3 regions of the Streptomyces sp. NPDC020884 genome follow, and region 2 is predicted to be linked to each of the others. Evidence: riboswitches for the same ligand, from Rfam matches in the RefSeq annotation. Region 2 holds a riboswitch; each other region holds the start of a gene.
The links. Region 2 has a riboswitch for cobalamin ahead of ACH4UK_RS19480 (CoA-acylating methylmalonate-semialdehyde dehydrogenase). Riboswitches for the same ligand answer to the same signal wherever they lie in the genome.

Region 1: another riboswitch for cobalamin. It lies ahead of ACH4UK_RS09600 (ribonucleoside-diphosphate reductase subunit alpha); the one in region 2 lies ahead of ACH4UK_RS19480 (CoA-acylating methylmalonate-semialdehyde dehydrogenase).
Region 3: another riboswitch for cobalamin. It lies ahead of ACH4UK_RS35925 (CbtB-domain containing protein); the one in region 2 lies ahead of ACH4UK_RS19480 (CoA-acylating methylmalonate-semialdehyde dehydrogenase).

The regions. Positions count from the first base shown of each region.
Region 1 is NZ_JBIRRY010000002.1:641,268-651,301, forward strand. Features, by position in the region: gene mctP (monocarboxylate uptake permease MctP) at 1-858, shown strand, start outside; gene ACH4UK_RS09590 (hypothetical protein) at 968-1,639, shown strand; gene ACH4UK_RS09595 (GNAT family N-acetyltransferase) at 1,639-2,157, shown strand; cobalamin riboswitch at 2,201-2,337, shown strand; gene ACH4UK_RS09600 (ribonucleoside-diphosphate reductase subunit alpha) at 2,473-4,887, shown strand; gene ACH4UK_RS09605 (ribonucleotide-diphosphate reductase subunit beta) at 4,887-5,903, shown strand; gene ACH4UK_RS09610 (hypothetical protein) at 5,900-6,115, opposite strand; gene ACH4UK_RS09615 (helix-turn-helix domain-containing protein) at 6,197-7,177, shown strand; gene ACH4UK_RS09620 (D-Ala-D-Ala carboxypeptidase family metallohydrolase) at 7,209-7,946, opposite strand; gene def (peptide deformylase) at 8,116-8,754, opposite strand; gene ACH4UK_RS09630 (tetratricopeptide repeat protein) at 8,875-9,870, opposite strand; gene ACH4UK_RS09635 (HD-GYP domain-containing protein) at 9,963-10,034, opposite strand, start outside.
Region 2 is NZ_JBIRRY010000006.1:9,523-19,556, forward strand. Features, by position in the region: gene ACH4UK_RS19460 (MFS transporter) at 1-357, opposite strand, end outside; gene ACH4UK_RS19465 (TetR/AcrR family transcriptional regulator) at 408-1,052, opposite strand; gene ACH4UK_RS19470 (hypothetical protein) at 1,331-1,528, shown strand; gene cobF (precorrin-6A synthase (deacetylating)) at 1,621-2,412, opposite strand; cobalamin riboswitch at 2,588-2,767, shown strand; gene ACH4UK_RS19480 (CoA-acylating methylmalonate-semialdehyde dehydrogenase) at 2,994-4,496, shown strand; gene ACH4UK_RS19485 (acyl-CoA dehydrogenase family protein) at 4,493-5,647, shown strand; gene ACH4UK_RS19490 (enoyl-CoA hydratase/isomerase family protein) at 5,644-6,711, shown strand; gene mmsB (3-hydroxyisobutyrate dehydrogenase) at 6,708-7,634, shown strand; gene ACH4UK_RS19500 (enoyl-CoA hydratase) at 7,631-8,449, shown strand; gene ACH4UK_RS19505 (biotin/lipoate A/B protein ligase family protein) at 8,550-9,614, shown strand; gene ACH4UK_RS19510 (FAD-dependent monooxygenase) at 9,728-10,034, shown strand, end outside.
Region 3 is NZ_JBIRRY010000016.1:17,253-27,286, forward strand. Features, by position in the region: gene ACH4UK_RS35895 (pirin family protein) at 1-218, opposite strand, end outside; gene ACH4UK_RS35900 (tetratricopeptide repeat protein) at 365-724, shown strand; gene ACH4UK_RS35905 (hypothetical protein) at 904-1,506, shown strand; gene ACH4UK_RS35910 (TetR/AcrR family transcriptional regulator) at 1,607-2,314, opposite strand; gene ACH4UK_RS35915 (SDR family oxidoreductase) at 2,347-3,129, opposite strand; gene ACH4UK_RS35920 (CbtA family protein) at 3,424-4,179, opposite strand; gene ACH4UK_RS35925 (CbtB-domain containing protein) at 4,258-4,473, opposite strand; adenosylcobalamin (AdoCbl) riboswitch at 4,518-4,612, opposite strand; gene ACH4UK_RS35930 (histidine phosphatase family protein) at 4,739-5,329, shown strand; gene ACH4UK_RS35935 (4'-phosphopantetheinyl transferase) at 5,333-6,118, opposite strand; gene ACH4UK_RS35940 (metallophosphoesterase family protein) at 6,115-7,095, opposite strand; gene ACH4UK_RS35945 (hypothetical protein) at 7,255-9,474, opposite strand; gene ACH4UK_RS35950 (glycosyltransferase family 2 protein) at 9,544-10,034, shown strand, end outside.

The sequences.
Region 1 (10,034 bases), on a different contig from region 2:
ACCCTGGCACTGGGCTCGGCGCTGGCGCTGTTCATGTATCCGCACTCCATCACGGCGACGCTGTCCAGCCGCAGCCGTGAGGTGATCCGGCGCAACACCACGATCCTGCCGCTGTACTCGCTGATGCTGGGTCTGCTGGCGCTGCTCGGCTTCATGGCCATCGCCGCCGGGATCAAGGTGGACAACGGCCAGTTGGCCATTCCGCAGCTCTTCGAGAACATGTTCCCGGACTGGTTCGCCGGTGTGGCGTTCGCCGCGATCGGCATCGGCGCGCTGGTGCCCGCCGCGATCATGTCGATCGCCGCGGCGAACCTCTTCACCCGGAACATCTACAAGGACTTCCTCAAACCGGACGCCACACCCGCCCAGGAGACCAAGGTCTCCAAGCTGGTGTCGCTGCTGGTGAAGGTCGGGGCGCTGGCGTTCGTCCTGACGATGGACAAGACGGTCGCGATCAACTTCCAGCTGCTCGGCGGGATCTGGATCCTCCAGACGATGCCCGCCCTGGTCGGCGGCCTGTTCACCCGGTGGTTCCACCGCTGGGCGCTCATAGCCGGCTGGGCGGTCGGCATGCTGTACGGGACGATCGCCGCGTACGGCGTGGCGAGCCCGACGCAGAAGCACTTCGGCGGGTCCTCCAAGGAGATCCCGGGCATCGGTGAGATCGGCTACATCGGTCTGACCGCGTTCGTGCTGAACCTGGTGGTCGTCATCGTCCTCACGTTCGTCCTGAACGCGCTGAAGGCCCCGGTGGGGATCGACGAGACCTCGCCCTCCGACTACACGGCGGACGCCGGCGACCCGGGCGTCAAGACGGAGCTCCCGCCGGCCACGGCGGGTGCTCCGGGCGGTCACTGACCCGCCGGACGCCCTGACCCGGGCCGTCGTCCCTCCCTCGGCGGAGCGGGCGGCGGCCCGGCCGCTTTGCGCGGTGCGCGGAGCCTTCGCCGTACGAAAGGATGTGCCCATGACACCGAGATTCCGGCCGCTCCGGGCCGTGCTGCCGGCCGTGACGACGGCTCTGGCCCTGGCGGCGACGGGATGCGGCACGGAGCGGGCGCCCGGCGCGGTGACGGCGGGCCGGAGCACCTCCGCCGCTCCGGCCCCCGACCGGGCGGAGTTGGAGGCGCGGGCGGGGGCCCTGCAGACCGTCGTGGAGCATGTGTGGGTGACCGAGGCCGCGGGCTACACGCTGGCGCGCCAGTCGGTCGGGGTGATCGGCGACGACGGGTTCGGCAGCGTCTACACCACGCCCGAGGGCGGGCGGATCCAACTGTCGGTGGAGCGCCGCCCGCACGCCGTGGCCGACTGTACGGAGCATCCCGCGCCCGCCGGCGGCCAGGAGCCCGTGGTGACCTGCGAGCGGCAGGGCGGACAGTGGTACCGCGCCACGGCGTCGGGCCACGCGTACGCCCGGGAGCAGGCAGGACTCGTGGTCACGGTGAGCGGCACGCTCCGGGACGTGGACCGGGCGACGCTGCGGTCGGCCTCGCTGCTCGCCCACCGCGCCGACGACCACGAGCTGGACCAGGTGCTGCCACCGGCCGGGGAGGCCTCCGGGCGGCAGCCGGTCGAGCGCGGCGACCTGCCGCCGGTGGGCGACGGAGCCCCCAACAACGACGTGGGAGCGAGTGGCTGATGGATCTGACGATCAGGGTGGCGGAGCCCGGCGAGTACGCCGTCCTCGGCGAGATCATCGCCGAGGCGTATCTCGGCGAGAATCTGCTGGACGGCCCGCAGGACCCGTATCTGCTCAAGCTGCGGGCGGTCGGACAGCGCGCGGCCGAGGCCGAGGTCCTCGTCGCGCTCGACGCGCACGGGGCGGTGCTCGGCGGTGTGACGTATGCCGCACCGGGCACCCCGTGGCGCGACATCGCCGGTCCGGACGAGGCCGAATTCCGGATGCTGGCCGTGGCCCGCGAGGGGCGCGGGCGGGGCGTCGGAGAGGCCCTCGTGCGGGCGTGCGTCGAGCGCGCCCGGTCCGCCCACGGGGTGCGGGCGCTGGTGCTGTCGACGCAGCCGGCCATGCTCGGAGCCCATAGGATCTACCGTCGGCTCGGCTTTCTGCGGACCCCCGAACGGGACTGGGAACCGGTGCCGGGCCTGCGTCTCATGACCTTCCGGCTGGAGCTGGGGGCGGTCCTTCGAGGGGCGTAGTGAATCGTCGCGACACAACATGTGGGGGCCGCATCATCTGGCGGCCCCCACATGTATGCTCGACCTCGCTGTCGCCGCAGGGGAATCCGGTGCGAATCCGGAACTGTCCCGCAACGGTGTGATCGGTGCGCTTTTGCGCACCTACAAGTCCGAAGACCTGTCGACAGCGCGTCCGGCTCGACCGAACCGGACGCCAGACGTCCGGGCCTCGCGGACAGGCCGGTGGACGCCGTCAGTTGTGCTGCCCTGCCCCGGGTTTCGCGCTGCCCGGCTCCCCCGCCTTCTGCCGGCCCCTGCCGAGCGAGGGAAAGCCCAGTGACCATCGCGCCCGCCGATCCGGTTTCAGCCACCGAATCCGCTGCCTCCACCACGTCCGGAGCAGGCACGAACGACGGACCCGGGACCGCTTTGCTGCGGACCCTGACCGACCTCACCGTCGATCTTCCCGACACCGACCCCGGACGGGTCGCCGCCGCCGCGCTGCGCGGGCGCAACGCCCGTTCCGACGAGGCCGAGCTGCGCTCGCTGGCCACCGAGGCCGCCGCCGGGCTGATCTCCGAGGACCCGGCGTACTCCCGGCTCGCCGCCCGGCTGTTGACCCGCACGATCGCGGACGAGGCCGCGGGGCAGGGCGCGACGTCCTTCGCCGCCTCGGTCGCCGTCGGGCACCGCGAGGGCCTGATCGCCGACCGCACCGCCGCGTTCGTGGAGTCGCACGCCAAGGCGCTGGACGAGCTCGTCGAGCGGGCGCTGGCGGACGGCGCCGACGACCGCTTCGGCTACTTCGGTCTGCGTACGCTGCACAGCCGCTACCTGCTGCGCCACCCGATCACCCGCCAGGTCATCGAGACCCCGCAGCACTTCATGCTGCGCGTGGCCGCCGGCCTCGCCGAGGACGACTCGGTGCGGGCGCTGGACGAGGTCGCCGCGCTGTACGGGCTGATGAGCCGGCTGGACTACCTCCCCTCCTCCCCCACGCTCTTCAACTCCGGCACCCGGCACCCGCAGATGTCCTCCTGCTACCTGCTGGACTCACCGAAGGACGAGCTGGACTCGATCTACGACCGCTACCACCAGGTGGCGCGGCTCTCCAAGCACGCGGGCGGCATCGGTCTGTCGTACTCCCGCATCCGTGCCCGGGGTTCGCTGATCCGGGGCACCAACGGGCACTCCAACGGCATCGTGCCGTTCCTCAAGACGCTGGACGCCTCCGTCGCGGCGGTGAACCAGGGCGGCCGCCGCAAGGGCGCGGCGGCGGTCTACCTGGAGACCTGGCACGCGGACATCGAGGAGTTCCTGGAGCTCCGCGACAACACCGGTGAGGACCAGCGGCGTACGCACAACCTGAACCTGGCGCACTGGATCCCGGACGAGTTCATGCGCCGGGTCGACGCGGACACCGAGTGGTCGCTCTTCTCCCCCGCCGAGGTGCCCGAGCTGGTCGACCTGTGGGGCGACGCGTTCGACGCGGCCTACCGCGCGGCCGAGGCCAAGGGCCTGGCCCGCAGGACGATTCCGGCGCGTGAGCTGTACGGCCGGATGATGCGGACCCTCGCGCAGACCGGCCAGGGCTGGATGACGTTCAAGGACGCCTCCAACCGGACCGCCAACCAGACGGCCGAGCCGGGCCGGGTCGTTCACTCCTCGAACCTGTGCACGGAGATCCTCGAGGTCACCGACGACGGCGAGACGGCCGTCTGCAACCTGGGTTCGGTCAACCTCGGCGCGTTCGTGGCCGACGGCTCGATCGACTGGGAGCGCCTGGACGCCACCGTGCGGACCGCCGTGACCTTCCTGGACCGGGTCGTCGACATCAACTTCTACCCGACCGAGCAGGCCGGGCGCTCCAACTCCCGCTGGCGGCCGGTGGGCCTGGGCGCGATGGGCCTCCAGGACGTCTTCTTCCAGCTGCGCCTGCCGTTCGACTCGCCGCAGGCCCGCGCGCTCTCCACGAAGATCTCCGAGCGGATCATGCTGGCCGCGTACGAGGCGTCCTGCGACCTCGCCGAGCGCTCCGGCCCGCTGCCCGCCTGGTCCGAGACCCGGGCGGCGCGCGGTGTGCTGCACCCCGACCACTACGACACCGAGCTGAACTGGCCGGAGCGCTGGGACGCCCTGCGCGCCCGGGTCGCGCAGACCGGCATGCGCAACTCGCTGCTGCTGGCCATCGCGCCGACCGCCACGATCGCCTCGATCGCCGGGGTGTACGAGTGCATCGAGCCGCAGGTCTCCAACCTGTTCAAGCGCGAGACGCTCAGCGGTGAGTTCCTCCAGGTCAACGCCTACCTGGTGGACGAGCTGAAGAAGCTCGGCGTGTGGGACGCCCGCACCCGCGAGGCGCTGCGCGAGGCGAGCGGCTCGGTGCAGGGCTTCGCCTGGATCCCCGAGGACGTGCGGGCGCTGTACCGCACCGCGTGGGAGATCCCGCAGCGCGGCCTGATCGACATGGCGGCGGCCCGTACGCCGTTCCTCGACCAGAGCCAGTCGCTGAACCTGTTCCTGGAGACGCCGACGATCGGCAAGCTCTCCTCGATGTACGCGTACGCCTGGAAGCAGGGGCTGAAGACGACGTACTACCTGCGTTCGCGCCCGGCGACCCGGATCGCCCGTGCCGCGTCCGGACAGGCGGCGGCCGCCGCCCCCATTCCCGTACAGCAGGCTTCGGCTCCCGACGCGGAGGCCATCGCCTGCTCCCTCGAAAACCCCGAGTCCTGCGAGGCCTGCCAGTAATGAGCACCGACGACACCAAGAACCTGCTCGACCCGGGCTTCGAACTGACCCTGCGTCCCATGCGCTACCCGGACTTCTACGAGCGCTACCGGGACGCGATCAAGAACACCTGGACCGTCGAGGAGGTCGACCTCCACTCGGACGTCTCCGACCTCGCCAAGCTGTCGCCGGGCGAGCAGCACATGATCGGCCGGCTGGTGGCGTTCTTCGCGACCGGTGACTCGATCGTCTCCAACAACCTCGTGCTGACGCTGTACAAGCACATCAACTCCCCCGAGGCGCGGCTGTACCTGTCGCGGCAGCTCTTCGAGGAGGCCGTGCACGTCCAGTTCTATCTGACGCTGCTGGACACCTATCTGCCCGACCCGGACGACCGGGCGGCGGCGTTCGACGCGGTCGAGGAGATCCCCTCGATCCGCGAGAAGGCCCAGTTCTGCTTCAAGTGGATGGACTCGGTCGAGAAGATCGACCAGCTGGAGTCGAAGGCCGACCGCCGCCGCTTCCTGCTGAACCTGATCTGCTTCGCGGCCTGCATCGAGGGGCTGTTCTTCTACGGCGCCTTCGCGTACGTGTACTGGTTCCGCTCGCGCGGTCTGCTGCACGGTCTCGCCACGGGCACCAACTGGGTGTTCCGTGACGAGACGATGCACATGAACTTCGCGTTCGAGGTCGTGGACACCGTCCGCAAGGAGGAGCCGGAGCTCTTCGACGACGCGCTCCAGCAGCAGGTCACCGACATGCTGAAGGAAGCGGTCGAGGCGGAGCTGCAGTTCGGCCGCGACCTGTGCGGCGAGGGCCTGCCGGGCATGAACACCGAGTCGATGCGCCAGTACCTGGAGTGCGTCGCCGACCAGCGGCTCGCCCGCCTCGGCTTCCCGACGGTGTACGGCTCGGAGAACCCGTTCTCCTTCATGGAGCTCCAGGGCGTCCAGGAGCTGACGAACTTCTTCGAGCGCCGCCCGTCCGCCTACCAGGTGGCCGTGGAGGGCTCGGTCGGGTTCGACGACGACTTCTAGACCCTCGCCCAACTGCCGAGGTAGGGGCGCCGCGCGGCCGTGACCGGTTGCGCGGCGCTTTCCGTTTCCGGGGGCCCGGCCGCCCGCCGCCCCCGTTCCGCCACCCGCAGCTGGCGGTCGATACGGCGTTCGCGGGCGACGCCGAGGGCCACGGGCGCGAGGACGAGGGCGAAAAGTGCCGCTACGACCAGGTAGTTCAGGAATGTGTTCATGCCTCTACTCTGGACCGCCGGAACGAAATTCATCAGTGGCAGGACTGCCATGGGGCATCAAATAACTGCCACACTGGGTCCATGCTGACCAATGTCGCCGCCCTCCTCCTCGACGAGGTCCACCCCTTCGAACTCGGCGTCCTGTGCGAGGTGTTCGGACTCGACCGCAGCGAGGAGGGGCTGCCCGTGCACGATTTCGCGGTGGTCTCCGCCGAGGGCCCCGTCCTCAACACCCACGCGGGCTTCACCATCACCACGCCGCACGGCCTGGAGCGGCTGGAGGAGGCCGACCTCATCGCCGTGCCGGCGGGCAGCAACTTCATGGAGCGGGACTACCCCGAGGAGCTCCTCGACGCGCTGCGCCGGGCCGTGGAGCGCGGCTCGCGGGTGCTGAGCGTCTGTTCGGGGGCGTACGTCCTCGGCGCGGCCGGGCTGCTGGACGGCCGCCGCTGCACCACCCACTGGCGGCACGCGGCGGAGCTGTCCCGGCGCTACCCGAAGGCCATCGTCGAGCCGGATGTGCTGTACGTGGACGAGGGCGCGGTGATCAGTTCGGCGGGCACCGCCGCCGGGATCGACGCCTGTCTGCACCTGATCCGGCAGGAGTACGGCCAGGACGCGGCCAACACCCTCGCCCGGCGCATGGTGGTGCCGCCCCACCGGGACGGCGGCCAGGCGCAGTACATCAGCCGCCCGCTGCCCCGGAACGCCTGCGACACGGTCGGCTCGACGCTGGCGTGGATGGACCAGCACCTCGACCAGGAGATGAGCGTGGAGCAGCTGGCCGCGCAGGCGCACATGTCGCCGCGCACCTTCGCCCGGCGGTTCCAGCAGGAGACCGGGACCACGCCGTACCGCTGGCTGCTGCGGCAGCGGGTGCTGCTGGCCCAGCATCTGCTGGAGACCTCCGACCGGACGGTCGACACGATCGCGGGGCAGACGGGCTTCGGTACGGCGGCGACGCTGCGACACCAGTTCGTGCGGTCACTGGGCACCACGCCGAACGCCTACCGCCGCACCTTCCGGGGTCCGTCGGGCACGGCCGTGCCCGACGTCGCCTGAGCGCCGCCGGGCCGGGATCCTCCGGGGAGGGTCAGATACCGCAGCTGGACGCCGCCCAGTGGCGGTTGGGCCCCTGGTTGACGTGCACGTGGTCGCCGTGGCCCGGGTAGCCGGGGCCGAGGATGCCCCGGAAGCCGTGGTAGCGGGCCTGCTTGGCCAGCGTGCACAGGGAGTGCGGCGAGACGCCGAGGTCGACCGCGTCGCCGTACATGTGACGGCTGTTGGAGGCTCCGCCGACGGCCGCGTTGCAGGAGACGGAGCGGAAGCCGCTGGTCACCCGGATGGACTGGTCGCCCAGCGCGTGGCGCAGCGCCTCCAGCTTCCACATGCTGCTCAGCGCGTTGGCCTTGGCCGTGCCCGCCGCGACCTTCCCGCCGGCCCAGGTGCTGTTGCACTTGTTGAGCTCGGGGTACGTGAAGTGGATCGGGGTGCAGTCGTTGTCCTGGAGCGCGTAGAGCTTGGACTGGGTGGCCGGTCCGGCGACCCCGTCCGCGGCCAGCCCGTAGGCCGCCTGGAACCGCTTGACGGCGGCGGTGGTGGCGGGGCCGTAGGAGCCGTCGATCGCCAGTACCGCGTTGTAACCCGGGTAGCCGGCGACCCGGATCTGGAGCTGGGTGACGTCGTTGCCGGTGGCCCCGGACTTCAGGGTGCGGGTCCAGGTGTAGCAGCCGTCGGCCTGCGCGGTACCGGCGGTCAGCACCACCCCGCCCAGCGCAAATGCAATGGTCATGACAAATCCGAGCAGAACGCGTGCGGTGCGTCTCAGCACAGGGGGTCTCCCTCTGAACGTCACGGTCGATGTTCACGCGAGCCTGTCCCAGCCGGTCAACGCGCGTCAACTACCCCTGAGCAAACGACAGTTATCTGCCAAGCGGCCCCGAAAAAGCGGCAGGGGCCCGGCGCCGCACCTCAGCGCCGGACCCCTGCCGCAAACGTCCTCAGTCGTTCGGGACGACCTCGTAGCGCGGCGTGCCCTCGTCCATCTGCCGCAGCGCGTCCTTGCGCTCCCGCTTGGAGAGGCGGTCGATGTAGAGGTAGCCGTAGAGGTGGTCCGTCTCGTGCTGGAGGCAGCGCGCGAAGTAGCCGCTGCCGCGCACCTTGACCGGATTGCCCTGCGCGTCCTGTCCGCGCACCACCGCGTAGTCGGGGCGGGCGAGCGAGGCGTACGCGGTCGGCACCGAGAGGCAGCCCTCGTTGGAGTCGTCCAGCACCCGCGCCTCGGGGGCGAGCTCCTCCAGGACCGGATTGCAGATGACGCCGGTGTGCCGCTTGCCGTCGTCGTCGGGGCAGTCGTAGACGAAGACCTTCAGGTCCACGCCGATCTGGTTGGCGGCCAGGCCGACGCCCTCGGCCCTCTTCTGGCTGGCGAACATGTCGTCGATCAGCCGCGCCAGCTCGTCGTCGAACGCCGTGACGTCCTTGCACTCCTTGTGCAGCACCGGGTTGCCCACGACCGTGATCGGACGGGAGGTGCCGCGCTCGCGGTAGGCCGCCTCACGCTCCTCGCAGTCCTCGGTGTCGACGAGGAACCCCTCGTCGTCCACGCCGATCCGCCCGTCCGTCTCCTGCTGCGACATGTCCGCCGTACGCCTTCCTGCAAAACCTGAACTCGGTGACCCCGCCGAACCCCGTCAGAACCCGGGAACCACGGGAGGGACAGCACCGCGATCGGTGCGCGTACAGCCTACGGGCAGCGGTCAGCAGACTTCTTCGAGATCCCGCCACTCCCGGCTGTCCGGACTGTCGGCGACCCAGCCGTCCAGCAGCCCGCGCACCAGACCGGCCGGGGCCGCGAGACCGCACTCGCGCTCCGGGACCCACAGGTCTCCGGCGCCCGCGGTGCGGTGGCCCAGCGGCCCGGGGTGGCCCGGCTCGCTGTGGTCGTGCGGGTCCAGGTGCTCCCCGTCGCCCTCGTCGCTCTCCATCCGGCTCTCCGAGCACGCCCGGCACAGCAGCCGTACGGAGGAGGACCAGTCCTCGGCGGCGAACCCGGCGTCCGAGGCCAGCTTCTCCAGCGCGTCCCGGTCGTCCTCGGTGGCCGCCTCCAGCAGCACCACCCAGGTCGGCACCGGGGAGGGCGCCCACAGCTCGATCTCGTCGAACACCGGATACGAGGGCCCGGCCGCGGTGACCCGCTCGCCGTTGGGCACCCCGTCGTGCAGGACGACCTCGCCCCAGCGCCGCCCGGAGGACGGCAGCGGGATCGAGAGCACCTCGATCCGGGCCGGGTCGAGCCGGCGGCCCCAGACCACCTCGGCCTCGCCCTCCGGCGAGAGCCGCACCGCCGCGCTGCCCAGCTCCATGCCGGTGGGCTCGGTGGTGGCCCCGTTGTGCTGGCTGCCGCCGGGGACCTTCAGTCCGTACGCCTGCCAGGCGCGCCGCGCCAGCGGCCAGTCCTGGAGCGCGGTGGCCGCGATCCCGACGTTCCACCAGTCCGGGGCGCCGGACTCCCGGTCGAGCAGCGCGACGGCCCGCAGGCCCGCCGCCCTCGCCTGCTCCCAGTCGTGCCGGAACTTGTGCAGCAGCGCCAGATTGAACCAGGACTCCGAGAGCCAGGGCTCCAGATCCGCCGCGCGCGTGAGCAGCGCCCCCGCGTCCTCGTACCGGCCGTCGCCGATCAGCGTGAACGCGCGGTCCGTGGCCTGCCGCCAAGAGGCGGACGGCCGATGCCGTACCTTCCCGAAGATCCTCACGATTCCCGCCTGTCCCGACTGGACACCCTCGTCATCCGCTCTGCTTTCGCATCCAACCATGCCCGGCCGGACGCCCGCTCATTACCCATGGGTTACCCAGCCCCGGCCGAGGTCAGACCGCCCCGCGCGAGGACTCGTCCCAGCGCCTCCACCACCTGCGGCTG
Region 2 (10,034 bases):
CAGGGCGACCGGCAGCCCGAGCCGGTCCGGTGGGTAGACCTGGCGGAGCAGCTCCAGCGTCGCCGGCTGGAGCAGGGCCCCGAACACTCCCTGTACGGCGCGCAGCGCGATGACCCAGCCGACCGAGGGTGCGACGGCGATGCCGGCGGACGCCGCCCCGAAGCCGAGGGAGCCGATCATGAGCAGCCGGGTGTGGCCGTAGCGGTCGCCCAGCCGCCCGGCGAGAACGAGAAGTCCCGCCACCGCGAGGAGGTATGCCGTGCTCGTCCACTGCACCTGGGCCAGGGTCGCGGAGAGATCACGCTGCAGCGTGGGCTGGGCCACGATGAGGACGGAGCCGTCGAGCGCGACGATCATCGCCCCGGCGACACTGCCCGCGAGGGCGAGCCGGGGCCGGACGGCCGCGGTCACGGGTTCGCCGGTCCGAGGTGGGCCTCGACGGTCCGGGCGATCAGGGGTGCGAGGCTCGCGTGGGCGTGCTCGTCGCCCGGCGAGGGGGCGTCGAGGGTGAGGGAGAGACTCCCCCAGCTCCACAGTTGGGCGATGCCGTGGACGTTCGCCCAGAAGACGGCGGCCACGGCGTCCGGGGCGTCCCCGGGGCCGAGGGGCGATTCCCGGGCGGCGTCCTGGCGGTGGCGGGCGACCAGGGCGACGACGGACGCGAACAGCGGGAGCGTCTTCTCCCGCAGCCGGGGCCGCCCGTCGGCCTCGTCGCCGCCGTCCAGCAGGTCGTGGCGGAACATCAGCTCGAACATCGGGCGGTGCTCGACGGCGAATCCGACATAGGCGTCGGCGAGGCGGCTCAGCTGCGCGCGCGGCTCGCCGTCCGGCTGGAGGGCCGTGTCGAGCCGGTCCTTCAGCGCGTCGAATCCGCGCCCGGCGACGGCGGAGAGCAGGGAGCGGTGGGTGGGGAAATGGCGGCGCGGGGCGCCGTGCGAGACGCCGGCCCGCCGGGCGATCTCCCGCAGCCCCAACGCCGCGATCCCCTCGGTCTCCAGCATCTCGACGCCGACGTCCACCAGCCGTTCCCGCAAGGGGGATTCGTCTTCCATGAGGATTTTCTAGCACCGCGAAGTAGACAGTGTCTACTCATCATGCGGCCCGGGTCGGGCACGGACGCGGGCACGGGCGTTCCACGCCCGTTCTGCTGTTCGTCACGCACTTCCTGATTTCCGGTCAGGTCGCTGACCTCGACTGTGTGGAGGCAGTGACCCAGCTGTAACCGAATGGCGTAGAGAACGCGGAACCACGGAGCGTCACAAGCCGTTCTTCTTCCCACTACACGGCCGCCGACCCGCGGCGAGCCGACCGAGGAAAGGGACAACGCCGTATGAAGAAGACAGTCGGGTGGGCCCAGGACGGCGACGACTGGACGATCACCGTGAACGGCACGCTGTATCGCGCGACCGAGCGGCCGGCGGACGGCCGGGTGTACGACTACCTGGTGCGGGGCGACGACCTGACCGCCGAATGCCCGAGCCTGGGGCACGGGCTCGGCGTGATCAGGGCGCACGAGATCAGGCGCTGACACCCTGCCGGTCCGACGACGAGGTGCGGAGGCCATCGCCGTCCGCGCCTCGACGTGGACCGTCGACTGTCGGCCGTCAGCCGTCCGGGCCGTCAGTCGTCCGTGCCGTCCGGGGTCCGGCGCAGCAGGTAGGTGTCCATGATCCAGCCGTGCCGTTCGCGGGCCTCCGCGCGCAGTCGGCTGATCCGGCCGGCGACCTCGTCGAGCGGGCCGGAGACCAGGATCTCGTCGGGGGTGCCGAGGTACGCGCCCCAGTGGATCCACAGACCCCTGCCCGTCAGATGGGTGAACGTCTCATGCCCGTCGAGCATCACGACGATGTCGCCGTCGTCCTCGGGAAAGCCCTGGGCGAGGCGCCTGCCGGGGGTGATGCGGATGGGGCGGCCGACCCGGTTCAGGGTGACGCGGTGGCGGGCGGCGAGGGCGGAGACGCTGCTGATCCCGGGGATCACCGCATGGCTGAATTCCACCGTGCCGCGCCCTTGGATGTCGTCGAGGATCGCGAGCGTGCTGTCGTAGAGCGACGGGTCGCCCCACACGAGGAAGGCTCCGCACTGCCCAGGCGCGAGCTCCTCGGCGATCAGGCGTTCGCAGAGGTCGGCGCGGCGGTGGCGCCAGTCGTGGACCGCCGAGGTGTAGCGCCCGGCGTCCTGCTGGGTGCGGTCCCGCCACGGGTCCTCGGCCTCCACGACGCGGTAGGAGCCGGTGAGGTGTTCGTCGAGGATGTCCCGGCGCAGCCGGGTCAGGGACTCCTTCTCCTGGCCCTTGCCGAGCACGAAGAAGACGTCGGCCCGGCGCATGGCCTTCACCGCGGCGAGGGTCAGGTGGTCGGGGTCGCCGGCTCCCATGCCGATGACGAGGAGGTGGCGTGGTGCGTCGCTCATGTCAGCCGTTCTTCCTGGTGGTTCTTCCGATGCGCTGCGCCTCGGCCCCCGTGACGGACTCCCCCGCCCGGCCCCCGTGCGATGCGGTGCGGATCGGGTCCGGGGCGAGGCGGGGTGGACTTACTAGGACGTCCAACTATATCTTCGGGGCAGCGGGGTGACCGGTACGCAGCCGGGCGCCCTCAAGGCCCGTGGTGTCAGGGAAGCCGGTGTGATTCCGGCGCGGTCCCGCCACTGTGACCGGGGAGTTCGTCCTCGCAGGACACGCCACTGACGGCGAAGCAGCCGTCGGGAAGGCATGAGGACGCGCGCTGATCCGGGAGTCAGGATACCGGCCGCGGGTTGTTCCGTGTTTCCACGAGGATGGAGCAGACACGCATGGCACCGGTCCGCACCCACGGCCCCGCAGGCCTGTCCCGGCGAGCGGTTCTCCCCGCCCCCTGACGGCCCCCGCCCTTCGCGTCCACCACGGCAGGCCCCTCGACGCCCGCGCACCGAACCACCGGTGCGCCGCGCGCCGGTGGCCGCCGCGCGCCATCCCGGATCTCACCTGACGATCTCACCGACGAGAGCAGGCTTCCATGGTCCGCGAACTCACCCATTTCATCGGCGGCAAGCACACGCCCGGCACCTCGGGCGTCTACGGCGATGTCCACGACCCCAACACCGGCCGGGTCCAGGCCCGCGTGCCGCTGGCCGACCGCTCCCAGACCACCACGGCCATCGCGGATGCCGTCGAGGCGCAGAGCGCGTGGGGCGAGTGGAACCCGCAGCGCCGGGCCCGGGTTCTGCTGCGCTTCCTCCAGCTCGTCGAGAAGGAGAGGGACTCCCTGGCCCGGCTGCTCTCCGCCGAGCACGGCAAGACCGTGGCCGACGCGCACGGCGACATCGCGCGCGGGCTGGACGTGGTGGAGTTCGCCGCCGGTGTCCCGCATCTGCTGAAGGGCGAGTTCAGCGACAACGCGGGGGCCGGGATCGACGTCCACTCGCTGCGCCGCCCGCTCGGGGTCGTCGCGGGCATCACTCCGTTCAACTTCCCCGCGATGATCCCCCTGTGGAAGGCCGCACCCGCTCTGGCCTGCGGAAACGCCTTCATCCTCAAGCCCTCTGAGCGGGACCCCTCGGTGCCGCTGCGGCTGGCGGAGCTGTTCCTGGAGGCGGGTCTGCCGCCCGGGGTGCTCAATGTCGTCAACGGCGGCAAGGAGGCCGTGGACACGCTTCTGGAGGACCCGCGCGTCAAGGCGCTCGGCTTCGTCGGCTCGACCCCGATCGCCGCCCACATCTACGCCACCGCCGCCGCGCACGGCAAGCGCGCGCAGTGTTTCGGCGGGGCGAAGAACCACATGATCGTGATGCCGGACGCCGACCTGGACCAGGCGGTGGACGCGCTGATCGGCGCGGGATACGGCTCGGCGGGCGAGCGGTGCATGGCGATCTCGGTGGCCGTGCCGGTGGGCGAGGCCACCGCCGACGCGCTGGTCGCCAGGCTCACCGAGCGGATCGCCGAGCTGCGGATCGGCCGCTCGGACGACCCGGACGCCGACTTCGGGCCGCTGGTGGGCCGCGACGCGGTGGACCGGGTCCGCGGCCATGTCGACCTCGGCGTCCAGGAGGGCGCCGAACTGGTCGTCGACGGGCGGGACTTCACCCTGGAAGGCCACGAGGACGGCTTCTTCGCGGGCGCGTCCCTCTTCGACCGGGTCACGCCCGACATGCGGATCTATCAGGAGGAGATCTTCGGCCCGGTGGTCTGCGTGGTCCGTGCGGCGGACTACGAGGAGGCGCTGCGGCTGCCGTCGGAGCACCCGTACGGCAACGGCGTCGCGCTCTTCACCCGCGACGGCGACACCGCCCGCGACTTCACGCGCCGCGTCGACACCGGCATGGTCGGCGTCAACGTGCCGATCCCGGTGCCGGTGGCGTACCACACCTTCGGCGGCTGGAAGCGGTCCGGTTTCGGGGACCTGAACCAGCACGGGCCGGACGCCATCCGCTTCTACACCCGTACGAAGACCGTCACATCGCGCTGGCCCGCCTCGGGGATCCGGGACGGCGCGAGCTTCACGATTCCGACCATGGGATGAGTGCCGTGACCACGCTCCTCACCGACGACCAGCTCGCGGTCGTCGAGACGACCCTGGACTTCGCCCAGGAACACCTGGCCCCGCACGCCGTGGCCTGGGACCAGGACAAGCACTTCCCCGTCGACGTGCTGCGCAGGGCGGCGCGGCTCGGCCTCGGCGGCGTCTACGTACGCGAGGACGTCGGCGGGTCCGGGCTCTCCCGCTCCGACGGCGTCCTGGTCTTCGAGGCCCTGGCCACCGGCTGTCCGTCCATCGCGGGCTATCTCTCCATCCACAACATGGTCGGCTGGATGATCGACCGGTACGGCAGCGAGGACCAGCGGAGCCGCTGTCTGCCCGCGCTCTGCACCATGGAGCGGCTGGGCAGTTACTGCCTGACCGAGCCGGGCGCGGGGTCCGACGCCGCCGCGCTGCGCACCCGTGCAGTGCGCGACGGCGACCACTACGTGCTGAGCGGGACGAAGCAGTTCATCTCCGGGGCGGGCGCCGCGCACCTCTACATCGTGCTGGCCCGCACCGGCGACGACGGACCCCGGGGGATCTCCGCGTTCCTCGTCGAACGGGACGACCCCGGGCTCTCGTTCGGGCCCAACGAGAAGAAGATGGGGTGGAACGCCCAGCCCACCCGGCAGGTCCTGCTGGATGAGGTCCGGATCCCGGCCGACCGGCTGCTCGGCGAGGAGGGCGACGGCTTCCGCATCGCGATGAACGGGCTGAACGGCGGCCGACTCGGCATCGCCGCCTGCTCGTTGGGCGGTGCGCAGAGCGCCCTGGACCGCAGCCTCGCCCATCTGGCGAGCCGGGAGGCGTTCGGCGGCCGGCTGCTGGACGCGCAGGCGCTGCAGTTCCGGCTGGCCGACATGGCGACCGAGCTGGCCGCCGCCCGAGCGCTGGTGCGGCAGGCCGCCGAGGCGCTCGACCGGAACGTGGCCGGCGCCCCGAAGCTGTGCGCGATGGCCAAGCACTTCGCGACGGACACCGGCTACTCGGTGGCCGACCGGGCGCTCCAACTGCACGGCGGCTACGGCTATCTGGCCGAGTACGGCATCGAGAAGATCGTCCGGGACCTGCGGGTCCACCAGATCCTGGAAGGGACCAACGAGATCATGCGCGTCATGGTGGCCCGGAGCCTGACGGGAGCCCTGCGATGACCGAGGAACTGGTGCGGGCGTGCGTCGAGGGACGCACGGGGGTGCTCACCCTGAACCGGCCCAGGGCGCTCAACGCCCTCACCCACACGATGGTGGAGACGATCGCGGCCGCCCTGGACCGGTGGGAGCACGACGCCGAGGTGGCGGCCGTCGTCATCACCGGGGCCGGGGAGCGCGGCCTGTGCGCGGGCGGCGACATCCGCTCGATCTACGAGGACGCCCGCGCGGGCGGCACGGCATCGGCCGCGTTCTGGCGCGACGAGTACCGGCTCAACGCCCGGATCGCCCGCTACCCCAAGCCGTACGTCGCGGTCATGGACGGCATCGTGATGGGCGGCGGGGTCGGGGTCTCGGCGCACGGCAGCGTCCGGATCGTCACCGAGCGCTCCGCGGTCGCCATGCCGGAGACCGGGATCGGCTTCGTGCCGGACGTCGGGGGCACCTATCTGCTGGCCCTCGCACCCGGGGAGCTGGGCACCCATCTCGCCCTGACGGGTGCGGTGTTGGGGGCCCGGGACGCGCTGCTGTGCGGGCTGGCCGACCACTTCGTGCCGCAGGAGGAGCTGCCCGCCCTCCTCGCCGGACTGCGGACCGGACCACCCGCCGAGGTGCTGCGCCGCCACGTCCGGGACGCGCCCCCCGGGGCACTGGAAGCCGACCGCGCCTGGATCGAGCACTGTTACGCCGCCGACACGGTCGAGGAGATCGTGGAGCGGCTGCTCGCCTCCGACGCCCCGGCGGCGGGCGAGGCGGCGGCCACGATCCTCGGCCGCTCGCCGACCGCGCTGAAGGTCACCCTCGCCGCACTGCGCCGGGCCCGCGAACTGGGCCCGCTGGAAAGGGTGCTGGAGCAGGAGTACCGCGTCTCGTACGCGGCCCTGTCCTCCCCCGACCTGGTGGAGGGCATCCGCGCCCAGGTGATCGACAAGGACCGCGCACCCCGGTGGTCGCCCGGCACGCTCGTCGAGGTCACGGACGCGGACGTGGCCCGGTACTTCGCACCGACCGGCGGCGAGGAACTGTCCCTCGCCGCATCCGACTCACCGCAGGAGGTGCCCTGGTGACCACGACCGTCGCCTTCATCGGACTGGGCCACATGGGCGGCCCGATGGCCGCGGGCCTCGTCAGGGCCGGACACCGGGTGCTCGGCCACGATCTGGTCGAAGCCTGCCTGTCGGCCGCCGTGGCGAGCGGGGTCGAGCGGGCGCGGTCCGCCGCCGACGCCGCCTCGGTGGCCGATGTGGTGATCACGATGCTGCCCGCGGGCCGCCACGTCCTGTCCCTGTACGGGCCGGAGGGCCTGCTCGCCGCCGCCCGTCCCGGCACTCTGTTCGTCGACTGCTCGACCATCGACGTGGCCGACTCCCGCGCCGCCCACGCGGCAGCGGCGGCGGCCGGCCACCCTTCGCTGGACGCCCCGGTGTCCGGCGGGGTGGTGGGGGCCGAGGCTGGCACGCTGACCTTCATGGCCGGGGGCGAGGAGGCCGCGTTCGCGCAGGCCGAGCCGCTGCTGTCCGTGATGGGGAGGAAGGCCGTGCACTGCGGGGCGGCCGGAGCCGGGCAGGCGGCGAAGATCTGCAACAACATGATCCTCGGCGTCTCGATGATCGCCGTCAGCGAGGCGTTCGTGCTCGCGGAGAGCCTCGGCCTGTCCGACCAGGCGCTGTACGACGTGGCGTCGGCCGCCTCCGGTCAGTGCTGGGCGCTCACCGTCAACTGCCCGGTCCCCGGTCCGGTCCCGGCCAGCCCGGCCAACCGCGACTACCGCCCCGGGTTCGCCGCCCCGCTGATGGCCAAGGACCTCCAGCTGGCCGCCAACGCGGTCCGCGCGGGCGGAGTCGACGCCGAACTGGGCCTGCGAGCAGCCGAGTTGTACGCACGGTTCGCCGAGGGCGCGGGGGCGGACCAGGACTTCTCCGGGATCGTCCGGGCCATCCGGGCGGCCTCGGCGCACACCACCGACACAGAGAAGGGCGCCACCCCATGAGCGGGCAGAGCGAAAGCAGCGAGAGCACGTCCACCCCGGGGCTGTACGGAACCATCCTGGTCGAGCGCCGGGGCCGTACCGCCCTGCTCACCCTGAACCGGCCCAAGGCGCTCAACGCGCTGAGCCTGGACGTCATGCGGGAGACCGTCGAGGCCACGGAGGCGCTGGACCGCGACCCGGACGTCGGCTGCATCGTCATCACCGGCAGCGGGGCGAAGGCGTTCGCGGCCGGGGCGGACATCAAGGAGATGCAGCCGCGGAGCTACATGGACATGTACCTCAGCGACTGGTTCACCGCCTGGGACCGGCTCGGTCAGCTGCGCACGCCCACGATCGCCGCCGTACGGGGCTACGCCCTGGGCGGCGGCTGCGAGTTGGCGATGCTGTGCGACCTGGTCATCGCGTCGGACACGGCCGTCTTCGGGCAGCCGGAGATCCGGCTCGGCGTGATCCCGGGCATCGGCGGATCCCAGCGGCTCACCCGGGCGGTCGGCAAGGCCAAGGCGATGGACCTCTGCCTCACCGGCCGGACCATGGACGCCCAGGAGGCGGAGCGGGCCGGCCTCGTCTCCCGGATCGTGCCGGACGCGGATCTGCTGACGGAGGCGCTCGCGGTCGCGGGGACGGTCTCCGGCATGTCGGCGCCCGTCGCGATGATGGCGAAGGAGGCGGTGAACCGGGCCTTCGAGACGACGCTCGCCGAGGGCGTCCGCTTCGAACGCCGCCTGTTCCACGCGGTGTTCGCGACGGACGACCAGAAGGAGGGCATGAAGGCGTTCACCGAGAAGCGGCCGGCGGAGTTCACACACCGCTGATCTCCTGGGGGCCGGGGATGATTCGCCCTTCCCCGCGCGTTATGCACGGGTGTGTCCGGCTCATCTCCGAGCCGGGCCACCCGGAGCTGGAGGCGGCGCTGTGCACGGTGAGTACAAGGTTCCCGGCGGCAAGCTGGTCGTGGTGGACCTGGAGGTGGCGGGCGGGGCGCTGCGGAACGTCCGGGTGGCCGGGGACTTCTTCCTCGAACCGGACGAGGCGATCCTGGCGATCGACGCGGCGCTGGAGGGCGCCCCGGCCACCACCGACACGGCGGGCCTCGCGGCCCGCGTCGAGGCGGCGCTGCCCGACTCCACGGTGATGCTCGGGCTGAGCGCGGAGGGCGTCGCCGTCGCCGTGCGCCGGGCCCTCGCGCAGGCGACCGAGTGGAGCGACTACGACTGGCAGCTGATCCACGAGGCCCCGCAGTCGCCGGCGCTGCACATGGCGCTGGACGAGGTGATCACCGCGGAGGTCGCGGCGGGGCTGCGGCCGCCGACGCTGCGGGTCTGGGAGTGGGACTCCCCCGCCGTGATCATCGGCAGCTTCCAGTCGCTGCGCAACGAGGTGGACCCGGCGGGTGTCGAGCGGCACGGCGTGGACGTCGTCCGCCGGATCTCCGGCGGTGGCGCGATGTTCGCCGAGCCGAGCTCCACCATCACCTACTCGCTGGCCGTTCCGCAGTCCCTGGTCTCCGGGCTGTCGTTCGCCGACAGCTACGCCTATCTGGACGACTGGGTCCTCGAAGCCCTCGCCGACATGGGGATCAAGGCCTGGTACCAGCCGCTCAACGACATCGCCACCGAGGTCGGCAAGATCGCCGGGGCCGCGCAGAAGCGGATGGTCGGCCCGGACGGCGGGCCGGGGGCGGTGCTGCACCACGTGACCATGGCGTACGACATCGACGCGGACAAGATGCTGGAGGTCCTGCGGATCGGCAAGGAGAAGATGTCCGACAAGGGCACCCGGTCCGCGAAGAAGCGCGTCGACCCGCTGCGGCGGCAGACCGGGCTGCCCCGCCAGGTCGTCATCGAACGGATGATCGACTCCTTCCGCAGGCGCCACGGGCTCACCGCGGGCAGCGTGACGGACACCGAGCTGGCGCGCGCCGAGGAGCTCGTACGCACCAAGTTCGGTACGCCGCAGTGGACGGCCCGGGTGCCGTAGGCGGACCGCCGCACCGCGCCGGCGCGGGCCGCTCCCGGGGTGCCGGAAGCCGCCCGCCGCGCGACGATGAGCCCAGGGCATCCGCCCGTGGGGGCTCATGGCGGGAGACACCGGTGGTGCGCAGCGAGGCGACGGACGTGATGATCGCGGGCGCCGGCCCGGTCGGCCTGACGCTCGCCGCGGAGCTGCGGCGGGCGGGGGTCTCCTGCCGGATCGTGGACCGGCTCCCGGCCCGGCTGCCGTTCGCGAAGGCGGTGGGCCTCCAGCCCCGCACCCTGGAGCTCTTCGACCGGATGGGCCTGGTGCGGGACGTGCTGGACGCGGCGGTCCCGATGCGCGGGCAGCTGACGTACCTGAACGGCGTGGAGCAGGGGCGGATCGAGCTGGTGCTGCCGCCGGAGGTGCCGTACGGCTTCGCGG
Region 3 (10,034 bases), on a different contig from region 2:
ATTCCGGGCTCGTCGGCGATGTCGTCGGGTCCGTAGTGGTCGACGAAGGCCCAGGCGCCGACCATGCGCCGGCCGAGGTTGGGCAGCAGGCGGCGGACTTCGGTGCCGGCGCCGAGCTGGACGCGGCGGGGGGCGAGAAGCTCGCGGACGGGCTCGGCGACGACGAAGCCGCGTCCTCCGCAGACGGAGGGCGTGGCCTGGCGATCGAGATTGCTCATGGCGCTCAACCTATTCCCGCAGGGGCGTGGAGCACCGGGTCCCACGCCAGAACTTTAGTGGAATGTTCAACCATTGTGCGGTGTTGTCACGGCTGAACGTACGGCGGGGCGGCCCGGAGGCGGTCGCCCCACACGAAGGAGGACACGTGAGCGAGACCTACTACGAGTTCGGCACCGCCGCCGACCGGTGGGACCGGGCGCAGATGTTCTTCGAGGCCAAGGAGTACCTGACGGCCGCGCGGATCCTGGGCGGCCTCGTCGAGGAGGTGCCGGAGCAGGTCGCGCCGCGCCTGCTGCTGGCCCGCTCCTACTACCACTCCGCCCGGCTGGGAAAGGCCGAGGAGGAGCTGCGGGCCGTCCTGGAGCTCGACCCGGTGGAGAGTTACGCGCGCCTGATGCTGGGCCGGACGCTGGAGCGCCAGGGGCGAAGCGCCGACGCCGCGCCGCACCTGCGGATGGCCGCCGCTCTCACCGGCGAACCCGGCGCCACGGCCACCCCCTCCTGAGCTGCCGCCTCACGGCACCCGCCGGCCGGGCCCGCACCCTTGGGTGCGGGCCCGGTCTCCTTTACCCGCAGTGACGGGCATCGGACAATGGGTTCTCCAGGACAAAGGGGTGGGAGATGCACGGATCCAGGAGTGCCGCATTACGCCGGGCTCGGTCAGCCGCACTCATCGGGCTGGCGGTGGCGGCTTCGGCCGGCTGCTCCGGCGATGGCGGCGACGGGAGGAACGGGGAAGCGGCGGAGCCGGGCGCCCGCCCGCCGGGGGTCCACAGCTGGACCAGCACGCCGTGCGACCTCCTCACGGGCGCACCGCCCGCCGAGGGCTTCACCCTCGGCAGTGCCACCGACTCCGCCCCCTCCGACGCCCAGGAGGACATCGGTGAGAACGGTGCGCGGCCGCTCTACCGGCAGACCGGCTGCCTCGCCGACCTGAAGGCCCCGGACGGCACGTTCTGGAAGCTCAGCACCACGGCCTCGGTGTACGAGGAGACCGAGGCCGCCCGCCGTGCGTACCGCGTCAAGGAGGACCTCGACCGCGCACACGGACGCGGGCCGGAGAAGGTGCACGACAGCGCCTACGCGATACCGGCCGACGAACAGGGCCGCCCCGGCCGCACCCTCCTCCTGCGGAACGGCGACCTCGTGCTCACGGTGTCGGCGTACGCACCGCACGGGAGCACGGAGCACGACGTACAGAAAGACCTCGATCGGCTCGTCGAGAACGCGGCCCGGCGCACGGAGGACGGCCTGCGCGATGACGACGCCTCCCCCGCCGACCCCTGAACCTCACGCCGCGAGCCCCGATGCCCTCAGCGCTCAGCCCTCAGCCCCTTGAGCCCTCACGCCGCGAGCGACGCCCGATGGGCTGCCCCGGTGCTCCGGATCAGGCGTCCGGGCGGGCGTTCGCCACCCGGTCGAGCCACTCCTTCATCAGCGCCGCCTCGGCCGTACTCAGCCCCGCCCCGCGCTCCTGTCGCAGCAGGGCGCTCAACCGGGCCGCCGCCGTGGGGACTTCGGCGTCCGGCGGCACGCTCGGCGACCCGTCCGGCGTGAGCACCGTCGCGTACAGCGCGTCGCGCACCCGGCGGGACACCTCGATGTCGTCGAACGTCGCCGGGCGGGACACAAGCATCAGCGCCACCCCCACGTTGGCCGACATGATCATCTGGGCGGCCAGCTCGGGTGCGACACGTATCCGGCCCTGCGCCGCGGCCCGTTCGAGATCCCCGGTCAGAATCCGGTGGGACTCCAGCGCCGCGGCGGGCGGCGTGCGCATCGCCGGCGAATTCATCAACCGGTAGAGGTTGCGGTTGTCGAGGGCGAAGGCAACGTGGCTGTCCCACCCCCGGTGCAGGTCCTCCACGGCGTCCGACGTCTCGCCGCGCCCCCTCTTCGTCGCCAGGTACTTCTCGAAGCCATGGTCGACGACGGCCGACAGCAGGCCTTCCTTGTCACCGAAGTGGCGGTAGAGGGCCGGGGCGCCCACCTTCGCCGCCTCGCACACGGCGCGCGTGGAGATGTCGCCGTCGGGCGATTCCCTGACCAGCCCGGCGGCCACTTCCAGGATGCGTGTCCGTGTACTCGTGCTCACCGGACGGACGCTATCAAGCGGCACGGCGGCGCTCAGACGATGCCACCGTTGGCGCGCAGCACCTGGCCGTTGACCCAGCGGGCCGGGCCGGCGAGGAAGGAGACCACCTCGGCTATGTCCTGCGGAGTCCCCAGCCGCTCCAGCGGCGGCTGGGCGGCCATCCGGGCGATGGTCGCGTCGTCCTTGCCGTCGAGGAAGAGAGCGGTGGCCGTCGGCCCCGGCGCCACGGCGTTGACGGTGATGTCCCGGCCGCGCAGCTCGCGGGCGAGGATCAGGGTCATGGCCTCGACGGCGCCCTTGGTCGCGGCGTACGCGCTGTAGCCGGGCAGGGCCAGCGACAGCACCGAGCTGGAGAAGTTGATGATGGCCCCGCCCGCGCGCAGCCGCCGCGCGGCCTGTTGGTCGACGACGAAGGTGCCGCGGATATTGGTGCGGTGCATCCGGTCCAGCGTGTCGAGTTCGAGCTCGGCCAGCGGGGCGAGCGCCATGACTCCCGCCGCGTGCACCACCACGTCTATGCCGCCGAACGCCGCCTCGGCGGCATCGAAGAGTGCCGCGACCGCCACCTCGTCGGCCACGTCCGCCTGGTGCGCGAAGGCCTCGCCGCCCGCGGCGGTGATGGCGGCGACGGCGGCCTCCGCCTCGGTCCGGTTGCCCGCGTAGTTGACGACGACGGCGAAGCCGTCGGCGGCCAGCCGCTCCGCGCTCTCGCGGCCGATGCCCCGGGATCCCCCGGTGACCACGGCCACCCGTCGGGGGGTGTCACCGGTGCGGGGGGACTGCTCGGTCGATGTCGATGCGGACTGTTCGGTCATGACATGCACTCCTGGCGACAGGGGGTCGCGGCGACTCCGTGAAACCCGACATCAACAACGCTAACATGATGTGGTTAGCATCGCTACCCCAAAACGTAGCGATGCTAGTGAGCACTGCTACCCGACTTTCGTCATCCCCTCACCTGCACAGACGCAGAGACGCCTGAACCCCGCCGGATGCGTCCCGGCGGGGTTCAGTCATCTGTGTCTGTGCGTCTGTGCGTCTGTGCGTCTGTGCGTCTGTGCGTCTGTGCAGATGGTGCGTGGGCGCGGGCGCGGGCCTTCGGGACCGGCTCAGTTCACCGCACTCGCGGCACGGGGCGTCCCGGCACGGGCGGCAGGCGTCAGATGCCGTTCGGTGAGGTAGCCGAAGATCAGGCCGAAGGCGCTCCACAGCGTCGCCTGGACCGCCAGCGTCGAGAGCCGGAACTCCCACAGCAGGCCGGCCGGGAAGTCCTTGCCCACCTCGTCGAAGGACGGCAGGAAGGCGTAGGCGAGGCCGATCAGCAGGACGAAGCCGGCGGCGGCCGCGATGGTCGCGTTCCAGTTGCCCAGCCGTGGTGCGAGCCGCCTGCCGATGATGACGGCGGCGACGGCGAGCAGCACGCTGAGGGCGACCATGAGGAAGAACAGAGTGGTGCGCTTGCCGATGGTGTCGGGATTGCCGACGGCAGGCGGGTTGGCCGGGTACTTCAGGAACGGCACGACGTAGACCGTGAGCAGGGCGGCGCCCGCGATCAGCGCGGCCGTGGCCCGGGGGCCGAAGTCGCCGATGCGGCCCAGCGCGTAGCAGAACACCAGGGCGGCGATCCCGCCCACGGCGACGCCGAAGACCAAAACGCCGGTGGCGAGTCCGCCGGTGGCCTGCATGGTGCGGCTGACCAGCTCCTCACCGCCGCCGTGGTCGTGGCTGTGGGCCTCTTCGAGGGCGATGGCCGCGTCCACCTGGGACTCACCGAGGAAATAGGCGACGGCGAGCGCGAGCGCTCCCGCGATCAGGCCCGCGAGCATGCCGCGCACGAGCAGAGCTCTGACAGATATGGAGTTCACGATGGTTCCCTGATTTCTCTTGCTTCCCGTGTCCGCTGATTGCCTGGCCCCTGAGGCGCCTCGGGCGCCTCGGGAACCTCAGTGGCAGGGGAAACCGAGCAGGTGACGGCCGTCGTGGACCCACTCGTGGACGCCTTCGCCCGAGATGAGCGCGGTGGCGCCCTGTTCGGCGCCGACGAAGTACAGCAGGACGAGCATGAGAATGCCGAAGAAGACCGCCCAAGGGGCTAGGGCCTTCGCCGAGATCGGGGTGATCGCAGACGCTTCCGTTGCGGGAGCGGCGGACTGTGCCACGGCGGACCTCCTGTGGGAACACGCGTCCCTGTTGTGGTGCCTCGGACGAAGGTGCCGGGTCTGACTTCCCCGCACAGGTGCGGGTTCACAGTGGCGCGACCGTGCCGGATTCTCACCGGGCTTCCGTCACACCTTCGTCATGGTCGACGTGACCATACCGCCTGTACTCAGCCGCCGCCATGGTCCAATCTGCGGAGCCGCAGAGCACGGATCCCTTGGGACGAAAGGGCTGTGGGGCCCATGGTGAGCGAGTTAAGGCAGGGACATGACAGCACGGGTGATGTTGATCTCACCGGCGATGAACGCGGGCCTGCGGGAGGCCCGTTTCGACGGCGACGCTCCTTTGGACCGGTCCGGCCGGGAGCGCGCGCGGGCGGCGGCCGACGCGGTGCCGAGACGCGACCTCGTACTCTGCGGCCCCTCCGTGCGGTGCCGCGAGACCAGCGAGGCACTCGGCCTGGCGGCACGGGCCGAACCGGCCCTGGCCGGCTGGGACCTGGCGCGCTGGGCGGGCCGCCGTCTCGACGACGTGGCCGCCGCCGAACCCGAGCAGGTGGCCGCCTGGCTCGGCGACCCCTCGGCGGCTCCGCACGGCGGCGAGTCGCTGCGGGACCTGGTCGGGAGGGTCGGCGGATGGCTGGACTCCCTGGGCGGACCGGACGCACCCGGTGCGAGCTCCCTGGCCGTGGCCGAGGTCGCCGTCGTCCGGGCGGCGGTCGTCCACGGACTGCGGCTGCCCGCGGAGGCGTTCTGGCGGCTGGACGTCGCCCCGCTGACGCTGACCGAACTCAGCGGGCGGGCTGGCCGGTGGAACGTGGGGCTGGGCCGCCCGCTGACCGCTCCCCCGGCCGGCTGAACATCAGGACGTGCCGCTCGCCCGCCAGTCGGGCCGGACCAGCACGGCGGTGGCGACGATGCCGTCCTCGATCCGCCAACTCCCGTGAAGCGTCGTCGGCAGGGCCGGGTCCGTGAGCAGCAGACGGGCGGTGAAGGTGCCCGCGGCGGTGCGATCCACGGACCCGGTTCCCTCTCCCGCAGCAGCAGCAGCCGCCGCCGAAGGAGAAGGAGAAGAGGGAGGAGGAGAGAGGGGAGCAGGAACAGCGGGCGCATGCGTCCGCTGGAAGGTCAGCTCCGCCTGGGTGAAGTCGAGTTCGAGGCCGGTCACCGGATACCAGGCCTTGAAGACGCTCTCCTTGGCACTGAACAGGACACGGTCCCAGTGGATTTCGTCCGCGCCTTCAGGAAGAGCCGGGCCGATCCGCTCGCGCTCGGCGGGCAGCGTCACCAACTCCCGTACGCCGGTGGGGAGCGGGGCGTGCGGTTCCGCGTCGATGCCGAGCGACAGCACGTCCGTCGCACGGGCCAGCGCCGCCGCCCGGTACCCGTCGCAGTGGGTGAGACTGCCGACGATTCCCTCGGGCCACAGCGGCCTGCCCCGATAGCCGTGGAGCACGGCCACGGGCGGCAGTCCGAGTCCGGCCATCGCGCGCCGGGCGCAGGCGCGGGCCGTCGCGAAGTCGTTTCTTCGTTTGGCCACGCTCTTGGCGATCAGTGCCTCCTCCTCGGGGAAGAGGGGTGCGTCCGGGACGCTCTCGGCGCGGGTGGCCGCGCAGGAGACGTCGGCGGGCAGCAGCCGCTCGATCACGAGGAGCCTCCGGGGGTACGCCGCCGTGCGGACGGTTCGGCGCCGGTCCCGGCCGGTGGGGCGGGTGCGCCCTCGTAGGGAAGGATCTGCCGCAGCAGGCCGCGCGGGTGTCCCCTCTCGCGCCATTCCCTGGGGTAGCCGATGGAGACCTCCTCGAAGCGCACCCCGTCGTACCAGGTCGTACGGGGGATGTGGAGGTGGCCGTAGACGACGGCGGTGACGTTGAAGCGGCGGTGCCAGTCGGCGGTCAGTTCGGTGCCGCACCACTGCGCGAACTCCGGGTACCACATCACCGACGTGGGCTCCCGGACGAGCGGCCAGTGCCCGACGAGGACGAGGGGTATCTCGGGGTCGTGCTCCTCGAGCCGGCGTACGGTCGTGGCGACCCGGTCACGGCACCAGTCGTCCCGGGTCGGATAGGGGTCCGGATGGAGGAGGTACTCGTCGTTGCAGACGATGCCGGACTTGTGCGCGACGGCGAGCGACTCCTCCTTCGTGTGCGTTCCCGGGGCGCGGAAGGTGTAGTCGTACAGGAGGAAGAGCGGCGCGATCGCCACCGGTCCTTCGGGGCCCGGCCAGAGCGGGAAGGGGTCTTCCGGAGTCGTCACTCCGAGGTCCCGGCACAGCTCGACGAGGTGGTCGTAGCGGGCCTGGCCGCGCAGTTGGACCGGATCCTTCGCCACAGTCCACAACTCGTGGTTGCCGGGGGTCCAGATCACATGGGCGAAGCGTTCCGCGAGGAGTGCGAGCGCCCACCGGATGTCCTCGGGGCGCTCCGCCACATCGCCCGCGACGATCAGCCAGTCCGCGTCGGACGTCGGGTGCAGGGACTCCACGATCGGCCGGTTGTCGCTCACCGCCGCGTGCAGGTCGCTCACGGCCAGCAGGCGGCCCGTGCCCGGCTTTCGGGGCCCGTCGCCGGGGGACGGAACGGCGGCGGGAGCACCGTGCGGTGCGGAGTCGCTCGAAGGAGTCATGGGCAGCTGATTCCCGATCTGTGGGCAGTCGTCCGGCTCCGTCCGCACGGTGGGGAGCCTCTGGGTACGTAGCCTCTCACGCTCCCCGCGCGGCTCCCCCGGGGTTTCGGATGGCGGACGCGTCGCCGGAGCAGAGCTGCCTCCGGCCGGGGCGTGTCGTCAGCCGCCTTCCGCCCGGCGGGAGTTCAGCTCGTTCACCGCGCCGAGCGCGTCGCCGACCGTCGTGTAGTCGACGGCGATGAAGTTGACCGGGCTGCCACGCTCCGCCTCGCAGGCCCCGGTCCGCTCCAGGAGATGGTCGCGGGCGTTGACGCGGCCCGCGTCCAGCCGGCTGCCGCCCGCGTTCGTGATGAAGTGGTTGAGCAGGAAGAGCTGTTTCCCGGTGCCGCCCCGGTGGGGCGCGCACGTCATGTCGGAGGGGCTCCGAAAGGCGAACGGGGTCTCCATCCCGTACCGGTAGAAGTTGCGGTACCAGGGGGCCGGACCATCGGCCTTCTCGGCGAACACCACCAGTCGGCGGCCGCTGTCGATGATCTCCTCCAGGGTGGGCCACGGGGCGTCCGGGTCCGCCGACGGGGTGTGCAGAAGCTCGTCCAGGCCGGCGGCGCGGAACGCCTCCTCGGTGTCCTCGGGGCTGATGTCGTCCTGGACGATGAGTGTCACGATCTCGTTGGGGTGCGCGCGCAGCCAGTCGCCGATGTCCTCCAGGGCCGGGACCAGTTCGATGGCCCCGGCGCGGCAGACGCCGTGGCAGAGCCACAGACCTTCGCGCGGCGGGTTGGCCTTGTCGATCGCTCCGGAGATCAGCCGCCGCTGCTCCGGGGTGAACTCGGGAGCGTCGAGGCGTTCGGCGATGTCCTGCGGGCTCTCCCAGCGGTACGTGTCGAGCTGGAGGGCCCGGACGCCGGTGTTGAGCTGGGTGGTGATGTCGGGGTCCTGGAGCGGCCCGATGAAGCGGTCGGCGGTGGTGGACATGGCGTTGTGCGAGGTGAGGTAGGCGACTTCGTCGTACCGCAGTTCGCACAGCCGGCTGCTGCCCAGGCACGGGCGTGGCGCGGACGGGCCGAGGACGGGCGGCACGATCAGTACGGCGGCGAGCGCGGCACAGGCCACGCCCGCCGCCGTGCCGCGCACCATCGCCGGGGTCGGTGTCGGCACCCGGCTCGGTCGCGTCAGCAGCACCCAGCCCGCGCCGGTGAGGAGCACACCGCCGACGAGACCCGCCAGAGCGGCGCTCAGCCCGGTGGCCACCGCCTGGTTCACCGCGTTGCGCTGGAGGTCGTCGACGAGCGCGGTGACGCTCGGGGCCCAGGAGGACGGGGTGGCGAGGAACCGGCCCCCGGTGATCGGGCGGATCAGCAGCACCGCCACGGCGGTCAGGACTCCCCCGCAGGCGAGCGCCTGCCCCAGCCGCATCAGCCGCCGGGCCGGAGCGGCGGGGCCGGTGAACCAGAGCGTCGCGAGGGAGGCCAGGGCGAGGGCGATGGCAAGGACCTGGAGCAGGGTCAGGAGCCGGATGGTGTCGCGGGCCCGCTCCAGGGCCGTGAGGTCGTTCCCGGCAGCGGCCAGGGTGTCGGTGAGGTCCCACGTACCGCCCTCGATCGTGGTGCGCAGGTCGGCCGCCGCGCTGCGTGAGCCGTCGGAGAGCGCGGCAGCGGCGGTGGCGGCCAGCGCGGTCGACACGTCTCCTTCCGCCAGGGCCACCTCGATCTCGGGGCGCAGGGCCGCCCGGTCCTGCTCGGGGGCCGCCGCCAGCAGGGCGTCGGCGGCCCGGTCCGCCTGGTCCTCGGTGAGCGGGAAGGCGGGCAGCGCGGGAGCCCGGCCGTCCTTGAGCGCGTCGAGGGCCGTGCCGAGGTCGGCGGTGAACCGTTCGAAGTCCGGCTCGTCGCGGCCCTGGAGGTTGGCCACCAGATCGCCGAAGTAGATGCGTGCGAGGTCGCCGAGGTTCTCCAGCACCGGAGCGATGTCCACGGTCAGTCGCAGCTCGTCGCGGTCGCCGCGCAGATAGCCGGTCACCGCTTCGATCTGCTGGTCGGCGAGAGCGCGGACGGTGGCGGGCGGCAGCACGACCTTGATGTTCGACGTCACCAGCGCCTCGGGCACCGGCAGGTGCGCGAGCAGGTCGCGGGTGACGGGGGAGATCTCCGGGTCGACGAGCACCTCGCTGTAGAGGCGGTCGTAGGCCGACTCCTCGTCCAGGACCGCTTGGTAGAAGCCGGGCGAGGCGACCGTGGACCGGACGGTCGCGGTCAGGGCGACCGTCGTCACGCACAGGGCGGCCAGCAGGAAGGCGACCACCGGGACGACACGGCCGGAGCGGTACGGGGACGCGGGGTCCCGCTGGAGCCGGAGCGGGTTCGCGGTCGGTTGGGCGCTCACCCGCCCAGCCTATGCGGAATATCAGCTTTTATGCATGAATGATGAGATTCAGGATGCGAGGAGCCCGCTGTGCACTCCGTTCACCTGGCCGTGCTGATGACGAGTCACGACCGCCGCGCGAGGACGCTGTCCGCGTTGCGCGCCCTGGAGGTGCAGCGCGGGCTTCCCGCCGGGACGACGCTCGGCGTGCATCTGGTGGACACCGGCAGCACCGACGGTACGCCGGAGGCGGTCCGGCTGCGGCATCCGGCGGTGGAGGTCATGTCGGTGGGCGCGGACGTCCCGCGCAACCAGGCGCTGCGCATCGCGAGCCGCAACAGCCGCAGCGGCGGCGGGGGCGGCGGCCCGCTCGGCGGCGCGCCGGGCGGGCCGAGCCATCGGTGGACGCATCAGCTGTGGCTCGACGAGGGGGTCGAACTCTTCCCGGGCGCCCTGGCCACGCTGTTGCGCACGGCGGAAGCGGTCGGGCCCGACGCGGTCGTCGTCGGCGCGGTGCGGAACGCGTACGGGGACACCGTGTACTCCGGGCGACGGGGCAGGTCCCTGGCGCTCGTCGAGCC